DNA from 3 places in the Kitasatospora sp. NPDC047058 genome. Region 1 is predicted to be linked to each of the others. Evidence: riboswitches for the same ligand, from Rfam matches in the RefSeq annotation. Region 1 holds a riboswitch; each other region holds the start of a gene.

Region 1 (4,381 bases):
GTTCGCGCTCTCCACGATCAGCTGGAAGTTGTGCGGGTTGCGGATGCCCAGGCCGGAGCCGATCGGCGAGCCCAGCGGCATGATCGCCGCGCAGCCGACGTCCTCCAGCTTCCGGGCCAGCACCGGGTCGTCGTTGGTGTACGGGAGGACGGTGAAGCCGTCGTCGACCAGCGTCTCGGCGGCGTCCAGCAGCTCGATCGGGTCCGGCAGCAGGGTCCGCTCGTCCGCGATGACCTCCAGCTTCACCCAGTCGGTGCCGAGCGCCTCGCGGGCCAGCCGGGCGGTCAGCACCGCCTCGCCGGCGGTGAAGCAGCCGGCGGTGTTGGGCAGTACGCGGATGCCGTTGCGGGTCAGCACGTCCAGGACGGACCCCTGGGTGGTGGCGTTCACCCGGCGCATCGCCACCGTGGTCAGCTCGGTGCCGGAGACCCGCAGCGCCTGCTCCAGGACCTCCAGGCTGGGGGCGCCGCCGGTGCCCATGATCAGTCGCGAGCCGAAGGCGGTGCCGGCGATGGAGAGGACGTCGTCGGCCATCGGTCAGCCCCCCTGCACGGCGGTGAGGATCTCGACCCGGTCGCCCGCCGAGAGCTGCGTGACCGGCCACGAACTCCTCGGCACCACGGCCTCGTTGAGGGCGGCGGCGACGCCGGTGTTGGCCCGGCTGAGGGTGGTCACCACCTCGGCGAGGGTGGTCGCGGCGGGCACCAGGCGGGGCTCGCCGTTGACGGTGAGGGGGATGTCGCTCATGCGGGGACCTTCGGGGCGAAGCGAGTGGGGGAGAACGGTACGGCCGGCTCCGGCACGGTGCCGGTGGCCAGGTACTCGGCGACCAGGTCGGCGGTCACCGGGGTGAGCAGCACGCCGTTGCGGTAGTGGCCAGTGGCGGCGACCAGACCGGGCAGCGCGGTCGGCCCGATCAGCGGCGCGTTGTCCGGCGAGCCCGGCCGCAGCCCGGCGGACGTCTCCACCAGCGGCAGCTCGGTGATGCCGGGGACCAGCTCGTGGGCGTCGCGCAGCAGCTCGTACACCCCGCCGGCGGTGACCGTGGTGTCGTAGCCCTGCTCCTCGCTGGTCGCACCGATCACCAGCTCGCCGTCCGCGCGCGGCACCATGTACAGGTGCTGGCCACGGACCACCGCGCGGACGTTGCGGGACAGGAACGGCCGGTACGCCTCGGGGATCCGCAGCCGCAGGACCTGGCCCTTCACCGGGCGGATCGCCGGCAGCACGCCCTCGGGCAGGCCGGGCAGCCGGTGGCTCTCCGGACCGGCGGCGAGCACCACCTGGCCGGCGGTCACGGTCTCGCCGGTGCCGAGCCGGGCGCCGACCGCGCGGCCGTCCTCGACCAGCAGCTCGACGGCCTCGGTCCGCCGGCCGATCACGCCCGCGGCCTGGCCGGCCAGCAGCAGCGCGGTCAGCAGCCGGCGGCCGTCCACCTGGTGGTCGTCGGCCACGTGCAGGCCGCCGCGGACGCCGGGGGCGAGCATCGGCTCCAGCTTGCGGGCCTCGCGGCCGGTCAGCCAGGTCGAGTCGAGGCCGAGCCGCAGGTGGAAGTCGTGCAGCTCGCGCAGCTCCGCCCGGTCGTCGGAGTCGAGCGCGACGGCGAGCGTGCCGCACGCGCGGTAGCCCGTGTCCTGGCCGCCGCTCGCCTCGGTGAGCTCGGCGGCGAAGGCGGCGTACCGCTCGTTCGAGGCCATCCCGAGGCGCAGCAACGGCTCCTCGCCGTACTGGAGTTCGGTGACCGGGGCGAGCATCCCGGCCGCGACCCGGGCGGCGCCGCCGCCGGGGGTGGGGTCGACCACGACGACGTCCCCCAGCCCGCGCTGGGCCGCGCGCCAGGCGACGGCGAGGCCGATCACGCCTCCGCCGATCACCAGCACGTCCGCGTGGGCACCTGGTGCCGAGCGTGTCAAAGCTGCTTCTCCCTTCGCCGGAATGACCCGGATCAGGTTCGGACGGTCGCAGGCCGTGCCAGCCCGCCTCTCAGCCCGGTCCGCCGGGCTCCCGTGATGGTGTCCCCACCTTAACTCCGGGCCCTGTCGCCGCTGAAGGCGCGTACGAGGGGTGGGACGGGAGCGGGCGGGGTGCCCGGCGCCGCCCCGGGCCCGTCCCGCCGCCGGTCCCGCCGCCCGGCCCGCGGACGCGGGGCCGGGGCCGGGCGCGGGCGCCAGTACAGTGACCGCGTGGCAGAGCTGAGCGGGACGGATCAGGTGGTCGTGGTGGGGGCCGGGCTGGCCGGCGCGCAGTGCGCGTCGGGGCTGCGCCGGGGCGGCTGGCGCGGGCGGATCGTGCTGGTGGGCGAGGAGCCGCACGCGCCGTACGACCGGCCGCCGCTCTCCAAGGAGGTGCTGCTCGGCAAGACCGACGCCACCACCCTGGACATCGACTTCCCCCACCTGGGCATCGAGCTGCTCACCGGCCGCCGCGCCACCGGCCTCACCCCGGGCGTGCTGCACACCGACGGCGGTGACCTGCCGTACGGCGCCCTGGTGATCGCCACCGGCGCCGCCCCGCGCGTCCTGCCCGGCGCCGAGCGCGCGCACCTGCTGCACACCCTGGACGACGCGCTGGCCCTGCGCCCGCTGCTCCGCCCGGGCCTGCGCCTGGTGCTGGTCGGCGCGGGCTGGATCGGTGCCGAGGTGGCCACCGCGGCCCGCGCGGCCGGGTGCGAGGTGACCGTGGTCGAGGCCGGCCCGGCGCCCGTCCCCGGTGCGCTGCCCGCCGAGGTGGGCCGGGCGATGGCCGCCTGGTACGCCGAGGCCGGGGTCGAGCTGCGCTGCGACGCGGCGGTCGCCGCCGTCGAGCCCGGCGCGGTGCTGCTCGCGGACGGCTCGCACCTGCCGGCCGACGAGGTGGTGGTCGGCATCGGCGCCCGCCCGGCGACCGACTGGCTGGCCGGCTCCGGCGTCGAGCTCGACGCGGCCGGAGCCGTCCTGGTGGACGAGCGGCTGCGCACCAGCCTGCCGGGCGTCTGGGCGGCCGGGGACTGCGCGAGCTACCCGTCCGCCCGGACCGGCGCCCGGCTGACCGTCCAGCACTGGGACCACGCGCTGCAGTCCGGCGGGGCGGCCGCCGCCGCGGTGCTCGGCGCGGACGCGCCGTACGACCCGGTGCCGTACTTCTGGTCGGAGCAGTTCGGCCGGATGGTCCAGTACGCCGGGCGGCACGGTGACGGGGACGAGCTGGTCCGGCGCGGCTCGCCGGCGGACCCGTCCTGGGCGGTGCTCTGGCTGCGCGACGGCGTGCTGCGCGCCCTGCTCACCGTCGACCGCCCGCGCGACCTCACCCAGGGCCGCCGCCTGGTCGAGCGCGGCACGCCGCTGGACCCGGCCCGGGCGGCGGACCCGGCGGTGCCGCTGAAGTCGGCCGTCGCGGGGTAGCCCCGGGGGCCCGTTGGTGCGCGGCGGGCCGCGGAGGTGGCAGTCTGGTGGCGTGAGTGAGATCGAAAGCAAGATTGAAGCCCTGGTCCCCGAGTGGATGTACCTGCCCGACATCTCGGAGCAGTGGGGGGTCCGGGTCACCGAGGTGCGTGACCTGGTCAGGAACGGCGGGCTGATCGCCGTCCGGCGCGGCCCGAACAAGTCGCTGCAGGTCCCGGCGGCGTTCATCGACGGCCCGGGGCTGGTCAAGCACCTGTCCGGCACCCTGACCGTCCTGCGCGACTGCGGGTACAGCGACACGGAGATCCTGGAGTGGCTCTTCACCGAGGACCCGTCGCTGCCCGGCAGCCCGATCCAGGCGCTGCGGGAGAACCGCGGCACCGAGGTGAAGCGCCGGGCCCAGGCGATGCTGATCTGATGGCCGCGGACACACCGCGCGGACGGCTCGCCGACGCCCGGCTCTACCTCTGCACCGACGCCCGCCGCGAGCAGGGCGACCTCGCCGAGTTCCTCGACGCGGCCCTGTCCGGCGGCGTGGACATCGTCCAGCTCCGCGACAAGGGCCTGGAGGCCAAGCAGGAGCTCGCGGCCCTGGAGGTCTTCGCGGACGCCTGCCGCCGGCACGGCAAGCTGCTCTCGGTGAACGACCGTGCCGACGTCGCGCACGCCGCCCGCCCCGACGTGCTGCACCTCGGGCAGGACGACCTGCCGGTGCCCGCCGCCCGGGCGATCCTCGGCGAGGACGTGCTGATCGGCCGTTCCTGCCACGCCGAGTCCGAGGTGGACGCGGCGGTCGCCGAGCCGGGCGTCGACTACTTCTGCACCGGCCCGGTCTGGCCGACCCCGACCAAGCCGGGCCGCCACGCGCCCGGCCTCGGCCTGGTCGCGTACGCGGCGAAGCAGGTCACCGACCGCCCGTGGTTCGCCATCGGCGGCATCGACCTCGGCAACCTGGACGAGGTGCTGGCGGCCGGCGCCCGGCGCGTCGTGGTGGTCCGGGC
Region 2 (4,381 bases), on a different contig from region 1:
GGTGAAACCGGACACCGCCGGACACCACCCGACGCCCCCACCCGGCCCGCACAACACCGAGGGCGGGTACCGGCGTGTTGCCGGTACCCGCCCTGAGCAGGTGGTTCTTCTCCTACCAGCGGAGAGCGTGGGATTCGAACCCACGGTGACGGGTCACGCCACGACAGTTTTCAAGACTGTTCCCTTAGGCCGCTCGGGCAGCTCTCCAGGCGGAGGTCAGCCTAACGGGTCCGGCGGGGTTCGGTGCACAGGGTTTCGCCGGGGGCGGGGGTCAGTTGTCGCCGACGCGCTCGGCGAGCGTGACCTTGGTGGTGAAGGTCTGGCCGTTGCGGGTGTACTCGACGTCGACGGTCTCGCCGGGCTTGTGCGTCCAGATCTTGCTGACCAGGGCGGGGCCGTTCTCGATCGGGCTGCCGCCGAGCTTGGTGATGACGTCGCCGGGCTTGAGGCCGGCCTTGTCGGCGGCGCCGCCGGGGGTGACGGCGGGGGTGCCCTGGATGTCGCGGGTCTGGATCTGCGCGCCGTCGCCCTTGTAGTCGTCGTTGCGCAGCACGTCGAGCTTGGCGTACACCGGCTTTCCGGTCTTGATCAGGGTCTCGGCGACCCACTTGGCCTGGTTGATCGGGATGGCGAAGCCGAGGCCGATGCTGCCGGCCCGGCCGGTGCTGGAGGTGTTGGACTGGATGGCCGAGTTGATGCCCATCACCGCGCCGCTGGAGTCCAGCAGCGGGCCGCCGGAGTTGCCGGGGTTGATGGAGGCGTCGGTCTGCAGGGCGTTCATGTACGAGGACTGGGCGCCGGTCTCGTCGCCGGAGGCGACCGGGCGGTCCTTGGCGCTGATGATGCCGGTGGTGACGGTGGACTCCAGGCCGTACGGGGCACCGATGGCGATGGTGGAGTCGCCGACGTTGACCTTGTCGGAGTCGGCCAGCGGAAGGGGCGTCAGCTTGCCCTTCGGCGGGCTGTCGAGCTTGACGACGGCGACGTCGTAGCCCTCGGCGCGGCCGAGCACCGAGGCGCCGTAGGAGCTGCCGTCGGCGAACTTGACGGTCAGTTTGCCGCCGTTGGAGGCGGGGGCGACGACGTGGTTGTTGGTGAGGATGTGGCCCTCGGTGTCGAAGACGAAGCCGGTGCCGGTGCCGGACTCGCCGTTGCCCTGCGCCTTGATGGTGACGACGCTGGGCAGCGCCTTCTGCGCGATGCCGGCGACGGAGCCGGGGGCCGGCTCGTTCTTCCCCGGGTTGTTGGCCTGGACGGTGGTGCTCCGGTGGTCGTCCGCGGCGGAGATGCTGCTGTCGTTGCGGTCGGCGACGGCGACGCCGAGCGCACCGCCGGCCACGCCGGCGACCAGGGCGACGGCCGCGACCAGGGCGATCAGGCCGCCGCGCTTCTTGCGCGGGCCGGCCGGCTCGGGGCTGCCGGGGTACTCGGCGGGGTAGCCGAGCGGGCCCCCGGGGTAGCCCGGGCCGCCGGGGGTGCCGGCGCCGCCGGAGGTGGCGTCGTGCATGCCCCAGCCGCCGAGCGGCTGGCCTGCGCCGAACGGGTGGTGCTGGCCGGGCGCGGCGGGCGCACCGGGGGCGGACGGGGCGCCGTACGGGTCCTGGGGTGCCGCGGCGACCGGGGCGGCGGGCGCGGGGACGCCGGCGGCCGGGGTGGCGTACGGGTTGCCGGCCGGCGCGGGGGCCGCCGGGGCGGCGGGCGCGGCCGGGGCGGGCGGCAGGACCGGCGGCGGGGCGTCGAGGTAGCCGGCGTCGGCCACGGCGGGAGCGGGAGCCGCGGGGGCCGGGGCGGCCGCGGGCTCGGGAGCGCTCACCTTGCTGAACGCCAGCGTCGGGTTGGAGCGGCCTTCGGCCTGGGTCGCGGCCGGGGCCTGGGCACCCGCCGCGGCCTCGGTCAGCGGGTAGTCGGCCTCGGGCGCCGCTGCGGGGACGGGACGGGCGGACGCGGACTGCGCCGGACCGTCAGGAGCGGGACCCACCACCCCCTGGCCGCCGGAGGGCTGCTCCCCCTGCGGCCCGGTGGACCCAACCTCGCGCTCGGTGCTCACGGACGACCTCCATAGCTGACAGGACCAACAACCATAGTTTTTCGCACACTCGATTCGATTGCCGTAAGGACCCTTCTGAAGAACTCATAAGAATCCTTAGCCCGGTCCGACAGCGCCCCCCGCGAGGCCCTCCCCGGCGCCCTCCACGAGCCCTGCCGCGGGGCCTCCGCCGGGCGTCCGCGGCGTCCCGCGATGCGGACCGCCGGGCGTCTGGCCTTGGCGTTCACCCCCGCGCCGGTTAGCCTGTCGCTCCAAACTGACACGCGGGAGCTTGGACCCACCAGGCTGAGAGTGCGCCGGTCGACCGTACGCCACGGGATCCGTGGACGGAGCGTCGAGGGGGCGCTGACCGCCGGAACCTGTCCGGGTAATGCCGGCGTAGGGAGTATCGGCCATGCCGTCTGCTTCGCCATCCTCTTCTTCGGGCGCACCCGCGTCCAAGGATTTCTCCGAGTCGTCCGCGACCGTTCACTCCGACGCCGCCACGGCCGCGCCCGGTTCCACGGCCGCCACCGCCGTCCTGGACCGGCCGGAGCGGGACGGGCGGGTGGAGGCGCCGCTCGTCCTGGACACCGAGCCGCCGCGCACGCTGCGGTTCCGGGACCACTTCGCGCTCTGGATGAACCTCGGCGTCAGCCTGATCGGCTTCACCACCGCCGCCACCGTGCTGGGCGCGCCGGGCAGCGAGCTGTCGCTGGCCGCCGCGATCACCGCGATCGTGGCCGGCACGGCGGTCGGCACCGCGATGCTCGGCGTGGCCGCGCTGATCGGCGCGCGCACCGGCGCACCGGCGATGGCGAACCTGCGCGGGCTCTTCGGGACGAGGCTCTCGTACGTGCCCACCGTGCTGAACATCGTCCAGTGCCTCGGCTGGGGCGTGTACGAGCTGCTGGTCATCGCGATGGGTGCGCAGACCGTCGCGCACACCGAGGGCTACCGCTGGGTGTTCGTCGTCCTGGCGGGTGCGGTGACCACCGCGCTGACCATCTGGCCGCTGGGCGCGATCGCGGTGCTGCGCCGCTTCGTCGCCGCGGCGGTGGCGGTCGCGATGGTGTACTTCACCGTCCAGCTGGGCCGCCACGGCGTGCCGGACCCGGGCGCGGGCAACTGGCACGGCTTCCTCAGGGCCACCGACGCGATGATCGCCGTCTCGATCTCCTTCGTGCCGCTGGCCGCCGACTACACCCGGCACTCGCGCACCCCGCGGGCCGCGTTCTGGGGCAGCTTCTCCGGCTACACGATCGCCCAGGTCTGGTGCTACGTGCTCGGGCTGTTCGCGCTGCTGCAGGCGGACGGCGACGCCACGAGGATCTTCGACTCGTTCCTGGGCGTCTGGGCCGGCTGGGTGTTCCTGCTGGTCCTGGTGCTGCGCGAGACCGACCAGTCCTTCGCCAACGTGTACTCGACCGCGATGTCGGTCCACAACCTGCTGCCGCGGGTGGACCGCCGGGTGCTGACCGGCGGGACGGGCCTGCTGATCACCGTGCTGGCGCTGCAGATCACCGAGTTCACCGACTCGTACTACGCCTTCCTGGGCCTGATCGGCTCGGTCTTCGTGCCGATGTTCGCGGTGCTGGCGGTGGACTACTTCCTCGGCGCCGGGCGGCGCGGCTGGAACCTCGCCGACGACGCGCCCTCCCGCTGGCTGATGCTGCTGCCGTGGGCGCTCGGCTTCGCGGTGTACCAGCTGATCGCACCGACCGCGGTCGCCGGCTGGTGGACGGACTTCTGGACGTCCGTCCAGGAGGTGCTGCACTTCACCCCGCAGGAGTGGACCTCGGCCTCGCTGTTCGGCTTCCTGGTGCCCGCCCTGGCCACCTGGGCGCTCACCCCGCTCACCCGGCGGCAGCCCGCCGCCGCCTGACCGCGCTCCGCAGTCACCGGACTCGCCGGACTCGCCGGGATCACCGGACGGAAGCCGCCGGACGGACGGGCGGACGAACGGGCGGAGACGGCCCCGCAGGTTGGGACCGTCTTCGCTCCGGCGTCACTTCCGCCGCCTATCGTGGACCCGTGACCAGCCCTGACCTCTCCCCGGCGGCGGCGCGCACCGCGCCGCCCGTCCAGGTGATCGCCCACCGCGGTTCCTCGCACGCCCTGCCGGAGCACACGCTCGCGGCCTACCGCCGCGCGCTCGACGAGGGCGCGGACGCGCTCGAGTGCGACGTCCGGGTGACCGCCGACGGGCAGCTCGTCTGCGTGCACGACCGCCGGATCGGCCGGGTCTCGGACGGCCGCGGCACCGTCTCGGCGATGACGCTGGCGCAGCTGGAGGCGCACGACTTCGGCGCCTGGAAGACCGGGGTGCCGAGCACCGACCCGGAGCTGCGCGGC
Region 3 (4,381 bases), on a different contig from region 1:
GCTGCGGGACGGCTCCACCGTGCCCGCCCCGGCCGGCGCCGACCCCGAGCTGGCGGCCGAGCTCGCCGACGCCCGGCGCGAGTGGCAGCACGCCCTGCGCGACCGGGCGCTGCTGCCGTACCTGCACGCCGCCCTGCGCGCCGACCCGGCGGCCCGGCCCGCGCCGCCGCCCTCCGTCCCCGCGCAGGCCGGGGAGCGCCACCGGCCCGACGGCGGCGGCCCCGGCTACACCGGACCGGGCTTCAGCAGCCCCGGAGCCGAGGGCCTCACCGATCCGGAGGGCCGGGAACCGCGCACCGCCGGCTTCAGCACCCCCGACTTCACCGGCCCCGGCTACACGCCCCCGGCCTTCACCGGCCCCGACGACGTCTGACCGCCTGCCCAACGAGCCGGTCGCAGGAGGATATTGATGCGGCATCCGGAAAAGGGGATCATGGAAACGTCACCAGGACCGCCACCACCCCGGGGAGCCCGCCCATGACCGCCATCCGCGTCAAGGCCTTCGACCACCTCGTCCTCAACGTCCAGGACATAGAGAAGTCGCTGGAGTTCTACACCGGACTGCTCGGCCTGGCCCCGGTCCGGGTCGACGAGTGGCGGGACGGGAAGGTCTCCTTCCCCTCCGTCCGGGTCACCGACGAGACCATCATCGACCTGTTCTCCCGCCCCCGCGGCGAGTCCAACGTCGACCACATCTGCCTCACCGTCGAGCCCCTGGACTGGCAGGAGGTCGTCGACTCCGGCGCCTTCACCGTCCTCGACGGGCCCGGCCCCCGCTACGGCGCCCGCGGCACCGGCACCTCGCTCTACGTCGCGGACCCGGACGGCAACACCGTCGAGCTCCGCTGGTACGAGGAGGACGTCCGCTGACGTCCGCGGGACCGCCCCCGGCAGCCGGATGCCGTGGCGCCGCGCTGGGAAGCCCCCTCCACCTCCCAGCGCGGCACGACCGGTTCCGGCGTCAGTCCGCCAGCGGCAGGTAGACCCGGTTGCCCTGGGCGGCGAACTCCTCGGACTTGGCCTGCATGCCGGCCAGGGCCTCGGCGTCGAACCCGCTCGCCACCGCGCTGGACCCCTCGCCGTGCTCGTCGCGGATCTTCTGACTGATCTTCATCGAGCAGAACTTCGGGCCGCACATCGAGCAGAAGTGGGCCGTCTTGGCGGGTTCGGCGGGGAGGGTCTCGTCGTGGAAGTCGCGCGCGGTCTCCGGGTCGAGGGCCAGGTTGAACTGGTCCTCCCAGCGGAACTCGAAGCGGGCGTCGGAGAGGGCGTCGTCCCACTCCTGGGCGCCGGGGTGGCCCTTGGCCAGGTCGGCGGCGTGCGCGGCGATCTTGTAGGTGATGACGCCGGTCTTCACGTCGTCCCGGTTGGGCAGGCCCAGGTGCTCCTTGGGCGTGACGTAGCAGAGCATCGCGGTGCCCCACCAGGCGATCATCGCGGCGCCGATGCCCGAGGTGATGTGGTCGTAGCCGGGCGCGACGTCGGTGGTCAGCGGGCCGAGCGTGTAGAACGGCGCCTCGTCGCAGATCTCCTTCTGGAGATCCATGTTCTCCTTGATCTTGTGCATCGGGACGTGGCCCGGGCCCTCGATCATCACCTGGACGTCGCGCTCGCGGGCGATCCGGCCCAGCTCGCCCAGCGTCTGCAGCTCGGCGAACTGCGCCTCGTCGTTGGCGTCGGCGATCGAGCCGGGGCGCAGGCCGTCACCGAGCGAGAAGGTGACGTCGTAGCGCGCGAGGATGTCGCAGAGCTCCTCGAAGTTGGTGTAGAGGAAGTTCTCCTGGTGGTGCGCCAGACACCAGGCGGCCATGATCGAGCCGCCGCGCGAGACGATGCCGGTCTTGCGGCGGGCGGTCAGCGGCACGTACCGCAGCAGCACGCCGGCGTGCACGGTCATGTAGTCGACGCCCTGCTCGCACTGCTCGATGATCGTGTCGCGGTAGACGTCCCAGCTCAGCTCCTCGGCCTTGCCGTCGACCTTCTCCAGCGCCTGGTAGAGCGGCACGGTGCCGATCGGCACGGGGGAGTTGCGCAGGATCCACTCGCGGGTGGTGTGGATGTTGCGGCCGGTGGAGAGGTCCATGACGGTGTCGGCACCCCAGCGGGTGGCCCAGGTCATCTTCTCCACCTCCTCCTCGATCGAGGAGGTGACGGCGGAGTTGCCGATGTTGGCGTTGATCTTCACCAGGAAGTTGGTGCCGATGACGGCCGGCTCCACCTCGGGGTGGTTCACGTTGACCGGGATGACGGCGCGGCCGCGGGCCACCTCGGAGCGGACGAACTCCGGTGCCAGGCCCTCCCGCAGGGCCACGAACTCCATCTCCGGCGTCACGATCCCGCGCTTGGCGTACGCGAGCTGGGTGACGGCGCCGCCGTCGCGGCCGCGCAGCGGGCGGCGCGGGCGGCCGGGGAAGACGGCGTCGAGGTTGCGCAGGTTCCCGCCGCGCGGCGAGGTGTGCTTGATCCCGTCGTCCTCGGGGCGGGCCTCGCGGCCGTCGTACTCCTCGACGTCGCCGCGCTGGCGGATCCAGGCGTCCCGCAGCGGCGGCAGGCCGCGCCGGACGTCGGGCTGGTACGCCGGGTCGGTGTACGGGCCGGAGGTGTCGTACAGCGGGACGGTCTTCCCGTTGGTGAGCACGACCTCGCGGTACGGAACCCGCAGGTCGGGGCGGGAGCCGTCGCGGTAGGCCTTGCGCCAGGCCGGGGTGGGGTAGCCGGTGCCCGCGCTGCTGGGGGCGGAGTTCCGGGCAGACTGCGGCTGTGCATCGAACGTGGTCATCTGACCCTCTACTCCCTACGCCGGCATTACCCGGTCAGGTTCCTGCGGTCGACGCAGCGTTCGGCACGTCCGACGACGTCCCGGTCAGCGTCCTCTCAGCCCGGTGCTCCGAGCTCCCGTGTCCGCAGGCGGTGTTGCCTGCACAAGACGTCCAACACCGTAGCGACCGAATCGCCGCTGGTCCAGAGGGGGTCCACGGACGGGGATCCGGGCGGGGATCCCGGCGGGGCGCCCGGCGACGGGGCGGGGCGGGCACACTGGCAGTCGGACCGGCCGGGCGGGCGGCCGGCGGGGCGACGAGGGAGGGCCGAGTGGTCGGGAGCACCGGGCGGGTCAGCGGAGCGGTGGGAGCGGGTCTGGTCGGCGAGGTGATGGTGCATGTGGTCGAGCGCCAGGGGACGGAGGCGTTCCTCGCCTACCTGGCCGTGCCGGGCGACCGGCTGCCGGTCGGAACGCCGGTGGTGGTGGTCGAGTACCAGCCGCCGCGCACGGTCTACGTGGCGCCGATCCTGCCGTGACGACGACGACGTGACGATGTTGTGACAGCACGTCATGTCCGCTCCCTTTTCTTCGGGTTGGCCCCGGCGGACAATCCGAAACGGCGCATCTCATGTGCCGGAAGGGGGAGTTGAACCATGCTGTACGTCATCGCCGGGGCGGTCGCCGCGGTGCTGCTGATGGGCGTCACGCTCTTCAAGCTCATGTGGCGGGTGGCCGAGCCCAACGAGGCCCTGATCATCTCCGGTTCCAAGCACCGCACCGAGGGGGTCGGCGACGGGCTGGGGTTCCGGATCGTCACCGGGCGCGGGACCTTCGTCACGCCGGGCCTGCAGGGCGTCCGCCGGCTCTCGCTGGATCTCAACGAGGCCGAACTGAACGTCGAGTGCGTCACCACGCAGGGCATCCCGGTGCGGGTCAAGGGCGTGGTGATCTTCAAGGTCGGCGACGACCAGGTCTCCATCGCCAACGCCGCCCGGCGCTTCCTCGACCAGCAGAAGCTGATCAGCCAGCGCGTCCACAACGTCTTCGCCGGGCACCTGCGGTCGATCGTCGGCGGACTCACCGTCGAGGACATGATCCGCGACCGCGAGCGGCTCACCGGGGAGACCAGGGCCGCCTCCGGACTGGAGATGGAGAAGCTCGGCCTGATCATCGACACCCTGCAGATCCAGGAGATCATCGACCCGACGGGCTACATCAAGAACCTCGCCATCCCGCACGCCGCCGCCGTGCAGCGGGACGCCCGGATCGCCCAGGCCGAGGCGGACCGGATGGCCACCGAGGCGGAGCAGGAGGCCGCCGCCCGCAAGGCCGAGGCGACCCGCAACAGTGCGATCCAGCAGTCCGCGTACCAGGCCGAGCGGGACACCGCCAACGCCCGGGCCGAGCAGGCCGGACCGCTCGCGTTGGCCGCCGCCCGGCAGGAGGTCGTCGTCCAGGAGACCAAGGTCGCCGAGCTGGAGGCGCGCCGCAAGGAGCAGCAGCTGCAGATCGACATCCGCAAGCCGGCCGACGCCAAGGCGTACGAGACCCGCACCCGGGCCGAGGCGGATCGCGACGCCCGGATCTCCGCCGCGCAGGCGCAGGCCCGGGAGACCGAGC

Evidence for each region. Region 1 has a riboswitch for thiamine pyrophosphate ahead of thiO (glycine oxidase ThiO). Riboswitches for the same ligand answer to the same signal wherever they lie in the genome.
Region 2: it holds a riboswitch for thiamine pyrophosphate, as region 1 does, so the genes downstream of both, ABZ885_RS14865 (cytosine permease) here and thiO (glycine oxidase ThiO) in region 1, are expected to answer to the same signal.
Region 3: it holds a riboswitch for thiamine pyrophosphate, as region 1 does, so the genes downstream of both, thiC (phosphomethylpyrimidine synthase ThiC) here and thiO (glycine oxidase ThiO) in region 1, are expected to answer to the same signal.

The regions. Positions count from the first base shown of each region.
Region 1 covers NZ_JBEYVJ010000045.1:32,939-37,319, reverse strand. The annotation lists partial or broken gene ABZ885_RS10045 (thiazole synthase) at 1-534, opposite strand, end outside; gene thiS (sulfur carrier protein ThiS) at 538-747, opposite strand; gene thiO (glycine oxidase ThiO) at 744-1,913, opposite strand; TPP riboswitch at 1,906-2,018, opposite strand; gene ABZ885_RS10030 (FAD-dependent oxidoreductase) at 2,184-3,380, shown strand; gene ABZ885_RS10025 (Rv2175c family DNA-binding protein) at 3,433-3,798, shown strand; gene thiE (thiamine phosphate synthase) at 3,798-4,381, shown strand, end outside.
Region 2 covers NZ_JBEYVJ010000076.1:22,726-27,106, reverse strand. The annotation lists tRNA gene ABZ885_RS14875 (tRNA-Ser) at 120-207, opposite strand; gene ABZ885_RS14870 (trypsin-like peptidase domain-containing protein) at 272-2,047, opposite strand; TPP riboswitch at 2,301-2,449, shown strand; gene ABZ885_RS14865 (cytosine permease) at 2,442-3,911, shown strand; gene ABZ885_RS14860 (glycerophosphodiester phosphodiesterase family protein) at 4,061-4,381, shown strand, end outside.
Region 3 covers NZ_JBEYVJ010000005.1:27,243-31,623, forward strand. The annotation lists gene ABZ885_RS01455 (hypothetical protein) at 1-373, shown strand, start outside; gene ABZ885_RS01460 (VOC family protein) at 478-870, shown strand; gene thiC (phosphomethylpyrimidine synthase ThiC) at 962-2,779, opposite strand; TPP riboswitch at 2,775-2,909, opposite strand; gene ABZ885_RS01470 (hypothetical protein) at 3,091-3,297, shown strand; gene ABZ885_RS01475 (SPFH domain-containing protein) at 3,415-4,381, shown strand, end outside.